DNA from 3 places in the Streptomyces sp. SCSIO 30461 genome. Region 2 is predicted to be linked to each of the others. Evidence: riboswitches for the same ligand, from Rfam matches in the RefSeq annotation. Region 2 holds a riboswitch; each other region holds the start of a gene.
What was found. A riboswitch is a leader RNA that binds a small molecule or an ion and turns the genes downstream of it on or off. The one in region 2 is predicted to bind cyclic di-AMP.
Positions count from the first base shown of each region.

Region 1 (4,396 bases), 2.0 Mb from region 2:
CGTCGGTCGGCGCCGAAGCGGTCGGTTCGGAGGCGGTCGGTTCGGAGGCGGTCGGTTCGGAGGCGGTCGGTTCGGAGCTTCCGTCGTCCTCGTCGAACACCACGTCAGAGCAGGTGTAGAAGGCCTCCGGTGAGTCCGAGCGCTGCCATATCGAGTAGATCAGATGTCGCCCGGACTTGGCCGGGACCGTCCCGTCGATGACGTAGTCGCCGTCCACCAGCTCCGGATCGGTGGCCTGCGCGAAAGGCTTCTCCTCCAGGTCCGACCATTTCAGCGGCTGCGTCGGGTCGTAGCTGTCCTTGGTGATGTACAGCTCGAAGGAGCCCTTGTGCGGCGCGGTCGCCTTGTAGCGGAAGGTGTGGCTGCCCGAGACGATATTCGACGCCGGCCAGTCGGCACGCGGCAGGTCCAGCCCCTTGTACTTGTCCCGGCCCGCGCTGCACAGCTCACCGTCGGGGATCAGATCCTGGTGGTTGCCCGCGGCGTTGGAGATGTTGACCTCGTTCCAGTCGTAGAAAGCCTGCGTGCCGCTCGCGGCGACCGCCGCCTTGCACGCGTCCGAGTCCGGGCTCTCCGGGTTCTCGGCGTAACAGGCGGCCACGCGACTCACGGGGTCCGTCATGGATCCGTGTGCGGCAGCCGGCGAAGCGGTCAGGCCGGTCATCGCAAGCGGGGCGATACCCAGGGCGACGACAACGGTCGCTTTGCGGCGAGGGGTCATGGTGGGTACTCCTTCAGCAGTGTTGGCTGGGGGAAGGACGCCGGACAGAACTCGGCTCCGGTGGCACGGCGCCGCAAACGGCAGCGGTACCGGATGGAGCTGAACCGGTCCGGCGACCAGCGAGCTGGAAGCGTGTCCAGATGGGCCGGCTCGTTCCGGACGGGACATGCGGGCCATCGGACGGAGGAGCGGCCGCCGCTGCGCCGGGTGCCGGGCTTCAACCCCACCTGGAGGGGCCTTTTCGCCCTAAACCGTCAACCTGCTTCGGGTGGGTGTACCCGGCCGCAGATGGAACGGCTCACCGATGACGCACCGTTCGGCCAACGGTCAGCCGTGACGCAAGCGCTGTCCGGAGTTGATCGGTTCGGTGTCCCTGACGGTGGGCCTGTCGGCCCCCGACAGCCTGTGCCAGCCGGCAGAGCCATGACGGATCTCGCCGCGCGCCTTGGTATGCGGCCGGGGGTTGGCCGAGGACGGGACGGACTCCTCCCCCGGGTCCCCCGGGGCATGGCTGTCCGCCGAATCCGTGGTGTCGGACGACGGCGCTTCGGAGGCGCCCACCGTACTGCTCGGGTTGATGTCAGGGGCTGGGCCGTCCGAGGTCAGGTCACCGGCCGAGGCACAGGCCCAAGCGCTGGGACCCTGAACGGCGAGCAGATTCTCGGCGACGGCGATCTGCTGGTCCTTTGTCGCAAGGTCGGCGCGCTCCGCGTACTCCAGGCCGCCTGCGGCCTCCCAACTGGACTGTGCGAACTGCAGGCCGCCGTAGTATCCGTTGCCGGTGTTGATCGACCAGTCGCCGCCTGACTCGCATTCGGCGACCTTGTCCCAGGTTTCGACCGAAGCGGCAGAGGCTGAGGTGCTCGCCATCAGCGGCAGGGCGGCCACGGTACCGGCGGTGCTGACGAAGGTGGCGAATCGGGCGAACTTCTTCGATACGCGACGATGCTTACCCATGGAGTTGATGTCCTCACCGATGCCTGCGAGGTTAGCTGTCGGGTTCGGACGTGAGTTGCCCGGCCAGACCGCGACGTGCGGTGTCAACGGCTTCACCCCGAGCCGGACCGGTCGCGACCGGCGCACGCGCTGCTGAGGCGCTACGCGGCATATGGTCGGCGGTCCGGCGGAAGACCTTGGGTCCCCCGCTCCTGCCAGCGGCGCTTTCGCGTCGTTTGCTTCCGTCGGTCGGTGGCAGGACTCGGCGTTCCGTTCCGACGGGGATCGCTGCTGCGAATGGCGAAACACTAAGCGCACCGTGCGTGGAGATCAAAGGTGCCGGCCCCGGACGCCGACGGCGCGGGCTTGCTTGGCGTATCGCAAGAACTGCAGGTCAGGAGGCGGCTGTCGGAGTTCCGTGAGCGCCCGTGCCGGCCTGCGGAGAGATCCATGTCACAAGGGCGAACCTGTCTGTGAAGCCGGATTGGCGTATTTCTTTTCGGGACGGCGCTGTTGGGTCGATGAGCCTTCTGTCGGCGTTACCGCATCGGCCCGTGGCGACACGGAAGACATCCTCGCCGGAGGTTCGTCAGATCCCTGTCCGCGACGCCCCCGGTCGCATCCGATCCACCTTCGGGTGCGAGCGTCGAATAACCGTGCCGGTGTCGACTCCGCGGCGATGCGCGCCGCACTCCGGACGAGCCGCCGCGCCTTGAGCAGGCATGCTGAATCTGCGGGTGTGCCGCGAATCCTCAGCCTGTTGTGCTGTATCCGGGTCCGTCTGAACGTCTTTTGCGAACATCACGGACACCGGGTCTGCGGTCGAGTCGAGAACCGGGCACGTCACACGGACATAGGTCGCATATACCGCACTTTGCGGGGATGAGGTCGATTGTATTGTCCTGATCTGATCCATATCCTCCCCCTGGGGGAGGTGCGGCGTGAGGACGTCGTGACCGTCTTTCCCCACAGTTGGATCGTGTATGGTCGCCGCTTCAGACGCTGGAGGGCGCTATCGCTTCGGAGTTCCCCGAAGGAGGACCAAGGGACTCCCGGACTTCCGAGGCATTGAACTAGTGCATTGTCAGTTCCTGCATCAAGGAATTCGCTACCAGGGATTTCAGGTATGCCCCGTAACTCACCCCCCTACGGCATGTGGAGCGCGGTTCGGCCGGCTGCCGTACTCGCCGCATTGTTGTTGATCCTGGCAGTGGTCCTCGTGTACTCGCCGGATGCGTCGGCAGCGCCGTTCGCCGACCCGATCCCCGGCTCCCCTCTCGACGCCCGTCAGAAGGGGTTTCCGTATGACGTCGGCGTCCACGAGATCGCCCGGTTGGCGGCGCTCGTCGCCTACGGGCTGATGGTGGCCGCCGTGGTGTTCGGCGTGGTGTTGCGGCTGAGGTTCATGCAGCACCGGGTCAATCGGGCCACGATCCACGGGGCGCATATGACGCTGGGTCTGTCCGCACTGATCTTTGCAGTCGTGCACGGAATGACCTTCCTCTACCAGCCCGTCTGGGGCATGGGTCCGACAGAACTCATCGTGCCGTTCGCCGGAGGGCTCCAGAGGATCCCCGTGGGGCTCGGAATCCTGGGGACCGAACTGTGCATCGCGGTCGGCTGCTCTGTGTTGCTGCAGCGCAGGCTCGGCTACCACCGCTGGCTCAGGTTCCACCAGCTCGCCTACGCCGCATTCCTGCTGATATGGCTTCATATCTTCCTGGTGCACCCGGAGCCGCGCCGGCCAGGTCTCGTCGCGGCCACGGTCGCAGGCGGTGCGGCCGCCTGCCTGCTGGCGTTCCTGATCAGGGTCTTCCCGTCGCGCTCCCGATTGCGCGAGCCCACCACCACCATCACTCCGGAGGTTATGCCGTGACGATTCCCGCCCGGGGTGTCCAGCCCGGACCCCTCCTCGGCTCTCACGGCCAAGGCGCCCCCTTCGCAGCGCCCAGGCGGTCCGCCGGCACCCCCCGCCCCCACAAGAATCGGACGACACAGGCCGTGCCCGGCCACCGCCCGGCGAGCGGCGGCGGGTCTGTGGTCTCCGGCGGCCAGCCGCCGCAGGGCCCGCCTGCACGGCAGCAACCCACGGATCCGGCCCCGGCGTCCGGACCGACCGCCCCGTCGCTTGTCCCCGGTTCGGCGCCGGTGCGGCTCAGTGTCGACAACAGCCGCTGCCACATCTACGGCATCTGCCAGCAAGAGGCCCCCGAAGTCTTCCGCATCTCGCAGAGCGGCTCGCTGCACTACTCGCGAAACGTGCCCGCAGAGTCCTCGGCGAGGGCCAGGCAGGCGGCACGCTGCTGCCCGATGCAGGCCATCGAGATCAGCGGGGCCGCCAAAGACAAGCCGCGGCCGCCGCACGGTACGGGCGGCGGCGCCACCCGCGCGAGTCGGCGGCGCATCGTCGTGGCGGGGGGTGGTCTCGCCGGCCTCAGCGCAGCGACCCGGCTGCGTGAGCGCGGCTTCGACGGGGAACTGGTGATCGTGGGCGAGGAGCGCCGAAAGCCCTACAGCAGGCCTCCGCTCTCCAAGCAGTACCTCTCCGGCAGCCTCCAGACGGAGCAGTTGGCCTTTACTGCTGATGAGGCCGTCGATGCGCAGTGGCTGCTGGACACCCCGCTGGTGAGCCTGGATGTGCACGGCAGGTCGGTTCGGCTCAGGGGCGGCGAGCGCCTGCCGTTCGACGGGCTGGTGCTGGCCACGGGGGTGGACGCCAAGCGGCTACCCGAAGTGCCG
Region 1 covers NZ_CP146101.1:1,189,601-1,193,996, forward strand. The annotation lists gene V1460_RS05445 (lytic polysaccharide monooxygenase) at 1-721, opposite strand, end outside; gene V1460_RS05450 (transglycosylase family protein) at 1,049-1,678, opposite strand; cyclic di-AMP (ydaO/yuaA leader) riboswitch at 1,684-1,891, opposite strand; gene V1460_RS05455 (ferric reductase-like transmembrane domain-containing protein) at 2,784-3,533, shown strand; gene V1460_RS05460 (FAD-dependent oxidoreductase) at 3,806-4,396, shown strand, end outside.
Region 1: another riboswitch for cyclic di-AMP. It lies ahead of V1460_RS05450 (transglycosylase family protein); the one in region 2 lies ahead of V1460_RS14300 (LysM peptidoglycan-binding domain-containing M23 family metallopeptidase).

Region 2 (4,396 bases):
AGCGAGGTCATCACCGCGACCGAGGTCACGGCGGGCAACGCCGGCGATGCCGAGCCCGCCGCCGACCTGCTCGCCGACGTTCTCCAACCACCTGCCGCCGAGCAGGCAGACCAGGCGCGGGCCGAAGTCTACGGCGACGCCGCTTACGGGACCGGGCCGCTGCTGGCCGAGCTGGACGACGCGGGCGCCCGGGTGATGGTCAAGGTGCAGGCGGCCAACGCGCCCGGTGGGCGGTTCTCCAAGGACGCCTTCACCATCGATCTGGAGGCAGGGCAGGTCACCTGCCCGAACCAGGTGACCGCCGCGATCCGCCCGAAGTCTGATGGCGGTGGGACGGCCTGCTTCAAGACCGCCTGCGCCGCCTGCCCCCTTGCGGCGCAGTGCACTACCGCCAGGAACGGACGCGTCATCACCATCGGCCCTCACGAAGAACACCTGGCCCGGGGCCGGGCTCGCAGTGCGGACCCCGTCTGGCTGGCCGCCTACCGGGCCACCCGCCCCAAGGTCGAACGCAAGATCGCCCACCTGATGCGGCGGCGACACGGCGGACGCCGCGCCCGGGTGCGGGGCCGGGCCAAGATCGCCGCCGACTTCTCCTTGCTGGCCGCCGCCGTCAACGTCGCGCGGCTCGGCGTGCTCGGAATCATGTCCACAGGCAGTGACAAGTGGGCGGTCGCCGCCGGCTGACCGTCCCGAGGGCGCCCTGGACCATGCAAACGACCCGCACGCGGCCGTGCCAAGCCCTCAACAGCCCCCACGACGGCCACGAACCGCCCACACGCCGCCCGACCACCAGCCAGCAACCACGACCCTGACACCCCCAACGGCGACACCGCACGCCCAGGACGACCCGCTTAACACCAGTCACCTAGACGTCGCCTCAGTCGGAGAGGTGGTTCAGAGGCGGACGCCGTGCTTCCGGAGGTAGGCCAGCGGATCTATGTCGGAGCCGTAGCCGGGTGCGGTGCGGATCTCGAAGTGGAGGTGCGGACCCGTGGAGTTGCCGGTGGAGCCGGAGAGGCCGATCTGCTGTCCGCCGCTCACGTCCTGTCCGGCCGAGACGGACAGGACGGAGAGGTGAGCGTACTGGGCGTAGGTGCCGTCGGTGTGCCGGATGACGACCTGGTTCCCATACGCTCCCGCCCAACCGGCCGAGACGACAGAGCCGGGACCGACGGACTTGACCGAGGTGCCCGTGGAGGCGATGAAGTCGAGACCGGTGTGGTAGCCGCTGGACCACAGGGCACCCGGGGTGCGGTACGCGGTGCTGACACCTCCGGTGACCGGGGCGGAGTAGAAGGACGCCTTGTCCTGCGGGGCCGGGACCTCGGGAGCCGCGGCAGCCTCGACCTTGGCCTTGACCGCGGACTCACCCTTGGCCTTGGCCTCGGACTTGATCTGCGGGGCGGTCGGGGCCGTCTTGGGGGCGTCGGCGGTACGGTCGGCCGAGCGCGAGGCCCGGTCCGGCCGCGCCGGCGCCTGGGCGGGGCGCTCCGCCGGGGCCGCGGCCCTCGCCGGGGCGCCGAGGGCGAGCTTGAGGCCCGGGTGGATCAGCGAGGGATTCTCACCGACAGCCTCGCGGTTGTCGGCGTACAGCTTCTGCCAGCCGCCACGAACCCGCTGTTCGACGGCGATCTTGGAGAGGTGGTCGCCGGGCGCGACCGTGTAGGTCTTGGGCGACTTCGGTGCGGCGACGGCCTGTGGGACTGCGGCCTGGCGGATGGCGGCGGTGCGTTCGGCGGTGACCGTGGGAGCGGACTGCCCCGTGGCGTGCGCCGCACCCGCGGCGCCGATGAGCGGTAGTGCGATGGCGGCGCCACCCGTACCCGCGGCAACGAATCCGCGGGCGAGCGGGCTGGTCTTCGGTCGGCGGTGCTTACCCCGTCCGGGCATGGCGAATTCCTCTCCGGCGCCTGCGAGGTGAGCTGTCGGATTCGGGCTGGAGCTGCCCGGCCGCGCGAAGGCGCGACTACACCCCTAGCCGTCCGGAATCCCGGGACGGCGGCTTACCTGGGTCCCCCGCTCCTGCCACGCGTGGGTGTGTGCGGAATTCCGGTCGGCGGCAGGATTCGGCGGTCCGACCGGATTGCGGTGACCGTAGGCGAGTCGGACGAGCCGTACAAGCAGTGCTATTCAGTCGGCATTCGCCCGCGCGATATCAACGGGGATTTTACGGTCACTCTGCGTGGATTACGGATCTTTGATCGCCTTATAGGCAAAGGGTTTTGATGGGGAGACACGGCGACGGACCGTCACGAATATGATCCCGCTCACGACGGGAATACCATCCCATTACCAATGGGTGCACTCTGCCTTAATCAACTAAAACGGACACAAGCCGCATTCAACCCAGAGAGGAGCGCATCGGGCGGGGTGATTTTTTGGGGAATCCATGTCGTATGGTCGGGTGCACACCGCCGTCGGCGTGCGACACCCACCGCAGACACGGAGGAGCCCCCGTGACACAGCAGCTGCCCCAGGCCCCCTCGACCGAGCCCGAACTCTCGGGCGTGCGCAACTTCCGGGACGTGGGTGGACTGCCGACCGTGGACGGGCGCCGGGTGCGACACGGCAGGCTGTTCCGCAGCGGGCACCTCGCCCATGCCACCGCCGACGACGCAGCGTTCCTGACTTCCCTCGCACTCCACACGATCTTCGACTTCCGCAACTCCGCCGACCACAGGCTGGAGGGGCCCGATGTCGAGCTGCCCGGGGTGCGGAACGTGAACATCCCGCTCAGCGACCCCGCCGACGGCGCCGAGTTCTGGAGGATGGTGCATGACGGCGATCTGGAGCAGCTGCGCTCGATCCTCTCCGAGGGCAAGGCCGCCGACCGGATGTCCGATTCGTACCGGAAGATGGTCCGCGAACGGACGGACGAGCACAGCCGGGTCCTGCACTCCCTGGCCGAGGACAGCGTCCCCGCACTGATGCACTGTGCTGCGGGCAAGGACCGCGCGGGCCTGTCGATCGCGATCTCACTGCTCGCGGTCGGCGTCGAGCGGGACGCCATCGAGGCCGACTATCTGAAGTCGAACGACCCCCACCGCCGCTACAGGGTGCGCCGCAGCGACACATCACCGGCCGGAATGTCCCCTGAGGTCATGGAGCTGCTGCGACCGCTCTTCGACGCGCGTGCGGAGTACCTGGCGGCCGCCTTCGACACCATCGAGGAGACCTGGGGCGGCACTGAGCGCTATCTGACCGAGGGACTCGGCCTCACCTCCGCAACCCGGGAGCGGCTGCGCGACCGCCTGCTGGACGGATCGGTCTGAGCACCTGCCCGCTCGGGACTCACTGCCCGCCGACGGTGAACAGCAGATAGAGGAACGCCGCGAACAGGTGCCCCGCGACGAGATAGGCGAAAAGACGGACAGCCAGTCCGAGCGGGAACCTCTGATCGCTCGATCGCGACTTTCCACGCTTTTCAGTCATCACGCTTCTCCTCGGGTGTGCGGGCGGGCATGCGGATCGGGGCTCTGCAGCAGGGTGTGGACGAACATCAGTTCCACGCCGCCTGGCGTGGCTGCGGCGATACGGTGCGGTGTGAGCGAGTCGAAATGGGCGCTGTCCCCCGGGTCGAGTTCGTGCACGGTGTCGCCGAGGCCGAGCCGCAGTCGTCCCTCCAGTACGTGCAGCCACTCCTCGCCCGGGTGGACCCGCACGAGATCGCCCTGGGCTCCGTAAGGCACCCGCACCCTGAGGGCCTGCATGGCGCGCCCCCGCCCGCCGGCCTGCCGGTAGCTCCAGCCGTCGGCTTCCGCGGGACCCATCCTGCCGCCGCGGATGACGGAGTCGCGTTCCGGTGGGTGCTCGCCGAGCAGTTCGGCGACGGTCGTGCCGTAGACCCTCGCGAGGGTGAGCAGCATCGGCAGCGAAGGCTGCCGCCGACCGGTCTCCAGCCGGGACAGATGCGCGGGCGACAGGCCCGCCCGCTGGGCGGCGGCCTCCAGGGTGAGGCCGCGACGGCGGCGCAGGGCCCGCAGGCGGGGGGCCATGTCGGGCAGGTCGTCCGACGGCCGGCCCGGGTGCTCCGACTGCTCTGCGGGGCCTGAGGCGGAAAGGCTCATGCGTCCATTGCGCCAGGGTCTTTCCCCAGAGGCAAACTCTTTGCCTCTGGGGCAAATCAGCAAGCCTATCGCTGGGCCACGGCCTGCTTCACCAGAGTCCTGCCGAAGTCCCACATCAGCCCGCCGCCGTGCGCCTCGTCCATCACAGCGGTGAACGCGGCGACGAACCGGTCGACCTCCGCCGCCCCGATGACCAGCGGGGGAATCAACTTGATCACCTCCATGTGGTCCCCCGAGACCTGAGTGAGGATGCGGTGCTTCTCAAGCAACGGCGACACCACCATCTGCGCGAAAAGCCCCTTGCGAGCGGCTTGCAACATGGTCCA
Region 2 covers NZ_CP146101.1:3,230,015-3,234,410, reverse strand. The annotation lists gene V1460_RS14305 (IS1182 family transposase) at 1-687, shown strand, start outside; gene V1460_RS14300 (LysM peptidoglycan-binding domain-containing M23 family metallopeptidase) at 898-1,893, opposite strand; cyclic di-AMP (ydaO/yuaA leader) riboswitch at 1,898-2,051, opposite strand; gene V1460_RS14295 (tyrosine-protein phosphatase) at 2,460-3,275, shown strand; gene V1460_RS14290 (DUF6126 family protein) at 3,295-3,435, opposite strand; gene V1460_RS14285 (XRE family transcriptional regulator) at 3,435-4,070, opposite strand; gene V1460_RS14280 (aspartate aminotransferase family protein) at 4,136-4,396, opposite strand, start outside.

Region 3 (4,396 bases), 2.2 Mb from region 2:
CGCTGAGCATCGGAGGGCAGCGGATCGCGGCGGGGGACCCGGTGCTCGTCGTACTCGCCGCCGCCGACCGCGACCCGGACCGGTTCCCCGAGCCCGATGTGCTCGACCTGGCCAGGCGTGACAACCAGCACCTCGGGTACGGGCACGGCGTCCACTACTGCCTCGGCGCGCCCCTCGCACGACTGGAGGGGCAGACCGCGCTGGCGACCCTGCTGACGCGATTGCCCGACTTGCGACTTGCGGTGGATTCCTCGGATCTGCGTTGGCGTGGCGGTCTGATCATGCGCGGATTGCGTACTTTGCCCGTTGAGTTCACCCCGCCGGAAAGCTGACGTCTCGTCAGTAACGTGACTTTCACGTGATCTCCCCTGCATCGACTTGTGACACTCGTTCGGGTGCCGTTAGGTTCACCGTCAACTACCAGGGACCCCTGGGTTCCTTGTCGTCACACGAAAGGCCCCTGCATGCTCTCCGGGAATGGTCGACACCGGCGCCCTCGTCAGGCCCCCGCCCTCATCGTCGCGGCAGGGGTGACGGGATCGGCCATCGCCATCCCGCTGCTCGGTGCGGGTGCGGCCTCCGCCACCGACGCCGGCACCTGGGACCGGGTCGCGAACTGCGAGAGCGGAGGCGTGTGGAGTGCCGACTACGGCAACGGCTACTACGGGGGGCTTCAGCTCTCGCAGCAGGACTGGGAGCAGCACGGCGGTACGGCCTACGCGCCCAGGCCCGATCTGGCGAGCCGATCGCAGCAGATCGCGGTCGCGGAGAAGCTGCTGGCGGCGGAGGGCTCGGCGGCTTGGGAGAGCTGCGCCGTGGTCACCGGGCTCGTCATGACCGACACCGCGCCCGAGGTCGATCCGGGTGACCTGGACCGGACCTTGGGGTCCGGCGGTGAGGTGGACCCGCCGACGTTCGGCGATGGTGCGGACGCCGTCATTCCGGAGCCCGCGGCCCCGGACTCGGCCTCCGTGGATCCCGCCACGGGCTCGGACTCCGGCTCGCCCGACGCTTCCGCGGGGGCCTCGGAATCCGCGCAGTCCCCGTCGGGAGGCGTGCCCGATGGTGGCGGTGAGGGCGCGGACGGGTCCGCTGACTCCGCCCAGGGTGCGGGTGACGGCACCGGCAGGCATCGCGGCGAAGCCGCCGACGAAGGCGAAGTGGCCGAAGCAACCGAAGCAACCGAAGAAGACGAAGCAGGCGAGACGGGCAATTCGGGCGATGAGAGTGATTCCGGTCGTCATGCCTCGCGAGGTGACACATCGACACGGGACGGCGTCGGTGCGACGGGTGCGTACACCGTCCGTGCCGGTGACAGTCTCTCCTCGATTGCGGACGCTCATCAGGTGCCCGGCGGCTGGCCCGCCCTCTTCGACGGGAATCGCGAGGTCGTCGGGACCGACGCCGACCTCATCCTGCCCGGACAGAGCCTCGATCTCGGTTTGGAGCGGGAGTAGTTGGACTAGGCGGAGTAGGGATTGGGGTGCTTATGTCCTCTTCTGTGAAAGTGAGACATGAGTCTCTTCCGGTCAACTGGCCCCGGATGGCCGCTAAGTGGGGCCATCCACCCTCTCACCTGCGAAAACGGACATCAGGCGTCGTCAGGTATGGGTGATTTCTCCCCGATGTTCCTCCTTTGAACATCGGGGAGGCGTGTGTTTACGGTCTGACCGCTCGCCATCGCGGGCCCCGTCGACCGTCACGCCGAATCCTGCCGTCGGTCGAAGGGAACAACCGTCGCGTTCAAGCGCCGTAGGCAGGAGCGGGGGACCCAAGGTAAGTGCCGCGCCGGCCCGATGAGGGCTCGGAGCGGCTTGGGGTGAAGCCGCGCGACGCAAGACCGCGCGGCCGGGCAGCTCGCCTTCCGGTGCCGTCGGACACCCGATCCGACGGACGGATGGCACCCCATCGGCCCGAACCCGACAGCTCACCTCGCAGGCGTCGGTGAGGGGATCACTTCATGCTGCTTTCCGGCAAGGGCAAGCGTCGTCGCCCGTCCGTCCGCACCACCCGTATCGCCGCCTACGCCGCCGGTGTCACCGGTGCCGCCATCGCCGCGCCGCTCATGATCTCGGGGACCGCATCGGCGGCGACCGCCTCCGAGTGGGACGCCGTCGCCCAGTGCGAGTCCGGCGGCAACTGGTCGATCAACACCGGCAACGGCTACTACGGCGGCCTCCAGTTCTCGGCCTCCACGTGGGCCGCCTACGGCGGCACCGCCTTCGCCGCCACCGCCGACCAGGCCAGCAAGAGCGAGCAGATACAGATCGCCGAGAAGGTCCTGGCAGGTCAGGGCAAGGGTGCCTGGCCGAATTGCGGTGTGAACCTGTCCAGCACCCCGTACGGCGGTGGTACCGCCGAGGCTCCGAAGCCCGCCGCGAAGGAAGCCGCGAAGCCCGCAGCCCCTGAGCGCGCCGAGGCTCCGACCACCCGCTCCGAGCGTTCCGCCGCCCCTGTCAGGAAGGGTGACGGCGAGTACAAGGTGAAGCCCGGCGACACTCTCAGCAAGATCGCCGAGGCGGAGAAGGTCAAGGGCGGCTGGAAGAAGCTGTTCGAGCTCAACAAGGACATCATCGACAACGCCGATGTGATCCACCCCGGTCAGCTGCTGCACCTGAGCTGACCCGGTCGCGGCTGGACGGCCCGGCCGACAGAACCCCGGGGCCCTTCCGCTCAGGGCCCCCGCCCAGGGATCCCCCCACCGGGGGTGCCGCGAGGGAACACCTCCGCGGCATCCCCGCCCCCCAGGCAACCCCGGCCCGGCGCGCCTCACCCCCGCCGTCTCCGTGCGCTTCCCTTCCCCCGTAGCGCCGCGGATACGGGAGGTGCGCCCAGGGCCGGGGTTTCTGCTGGTTTCACACCCTTTTTCGTCCCACGGGTCGGGCCCCGGCCGAGCGTGGCCCCCGGTCCGGTTAGGCTCATGCCGCAAGGCCAAAGCGACCCTGCACCGACGCTGCGGCAGCGGCGTCACTCCTAGCGACACATCCCAGAAGGAGATGCTCGTGCCGTCCATCGACGTCGTCGTAGCCCGGGAAATCCTGGACTCCCGAGGCAACCCCACGGTCGAGGTCGAGGTCGGCCTCGACGATGGCAGCACCGGCCGTGCTGCCGTGCCCTCCGGTGCCTCCACCGGTGCGTTCGAGGCCATTGAGCTCCGTGACGGAGACCAGAACCGCTACATGGGCAAGGGCGTCGAGAAGGCCGTCCTCGCCGTGCTGGAGCAGATCGGCCCGGAGCTGGTCGGATACGACGCGACCGAGCAGCGCCTGATCGACCAGGCGATGTTCGACCTCGACGCAACCGACAACAAGGGATCGCTCGGCGCCAACGCCATTCTCGGCGTCTCGCTGGCCGTTGCGCACGCCGCCTCCGAGGCCTCCGACCTCCCGCTCTTCCGCTACCTGGGCGGCCCGAACGCGCACCTGCTGCCGGTGCCGATGATGAACATCCTGAACGGCGGCTCGCACGCCGACTCCAACGTGGACATCCAGGAGTTCATGATCGCCCCGATCGGCGCGGAGTCCTTCTCCGAGGCGCTGCGCTGGGGCACCGAGGTCTACCACACCCTGAAGAAGGTGCTGAAGGAGCGCGGTCTGTCCACCGGTCTCGGTGACGAGGGCGGCTTCGCCCCGAACCTGGACTCCAACCGCGAGGCACTCGACCTGATCATCGAGGCCATCAAGCAGGCCGGGTACGCGCCCGGCAGGGACGTCGCCCTCGCGCTCGACGTCGCCGCCTCCGAGTTCTACAAGGACGGCAAGTACCTCTTCGAGGGCAAGGAGCGCTCCGCCGCCGAGATGACCGAGTACTACGAGGAGCTCGTCTCCGCGTACCCGCTCGTGTCCATCGAGGACCCGCTGTTCGAGGACGACTGGGCGGGCTGGAAGGTGATCACCGACAAGCTCGGCACCAAGGTGCAGCTGGTCGGCGACGACCTGTTCGTCACCAACCCGGAGCGTCTCGCCCGGGGTATCGAGGAGGGCACCGCCAACGCCCTGCTGGTCAAGGTCAACCAGATCGGTTCGCTGACCGAGACCCTGGACGCAGTCGAGCTCGCCCAGCGCAACGGCTTCAAGTGCATGATGTCCCACCGCTCCGGTGAGACCGAGGACGTCACCATCGCCGACCTGGCTGTGGCCACCAACTGCGGCCAGATCAAGACGGGCGCGCCGGCCCGCTCGGAGCGCGTCGCCAAGTACAACCAGCTGCTGCGTATCGAGGAGATCCTCGACGACGCCGCGGTGTACGCCGGTCGCAGCGCCTTCCCGCGCTTCAAGGGCTGACGGTCCGAGAGCCGTCCGATGGCCGTCGGACGGCGGTCATCGGACGGGCCGCCGGCTCTGGCGCACGTCCGTTCCGCACGTCCCCGCACCCGGTCACGTACCGTGTGCGGGGA
Region 3 covers NZ_CP146101.1:1,059,020-1,063,415, forward strand. The annotation lists gene V1460_RS04830 (cytochrome P450) at 1-332, shown strand, start outside; gene V1460_RS04835 (transglycosylase family protein) at 531-1,457, shown strand; cyclic di-AMP (ydaO/yuaA leader) riboswitch at 1,739-1,956, shown strand; gene V1460_RS04840 (transglycosylase family protein) at 1,961-2,623, shown strand; gene eno (phosphopyruvate hydratase) at 2,997-4,283, shown strand.
Region 3: another riboswitch for cyclic di-AMP. It lies ahead of V1460_RS04840 (transglycosylase family protein); the one in region 2 lies ahead of V1460_RS14300 (LysM peptidoglycan-binding domain-containing M23 family metallopeptidase).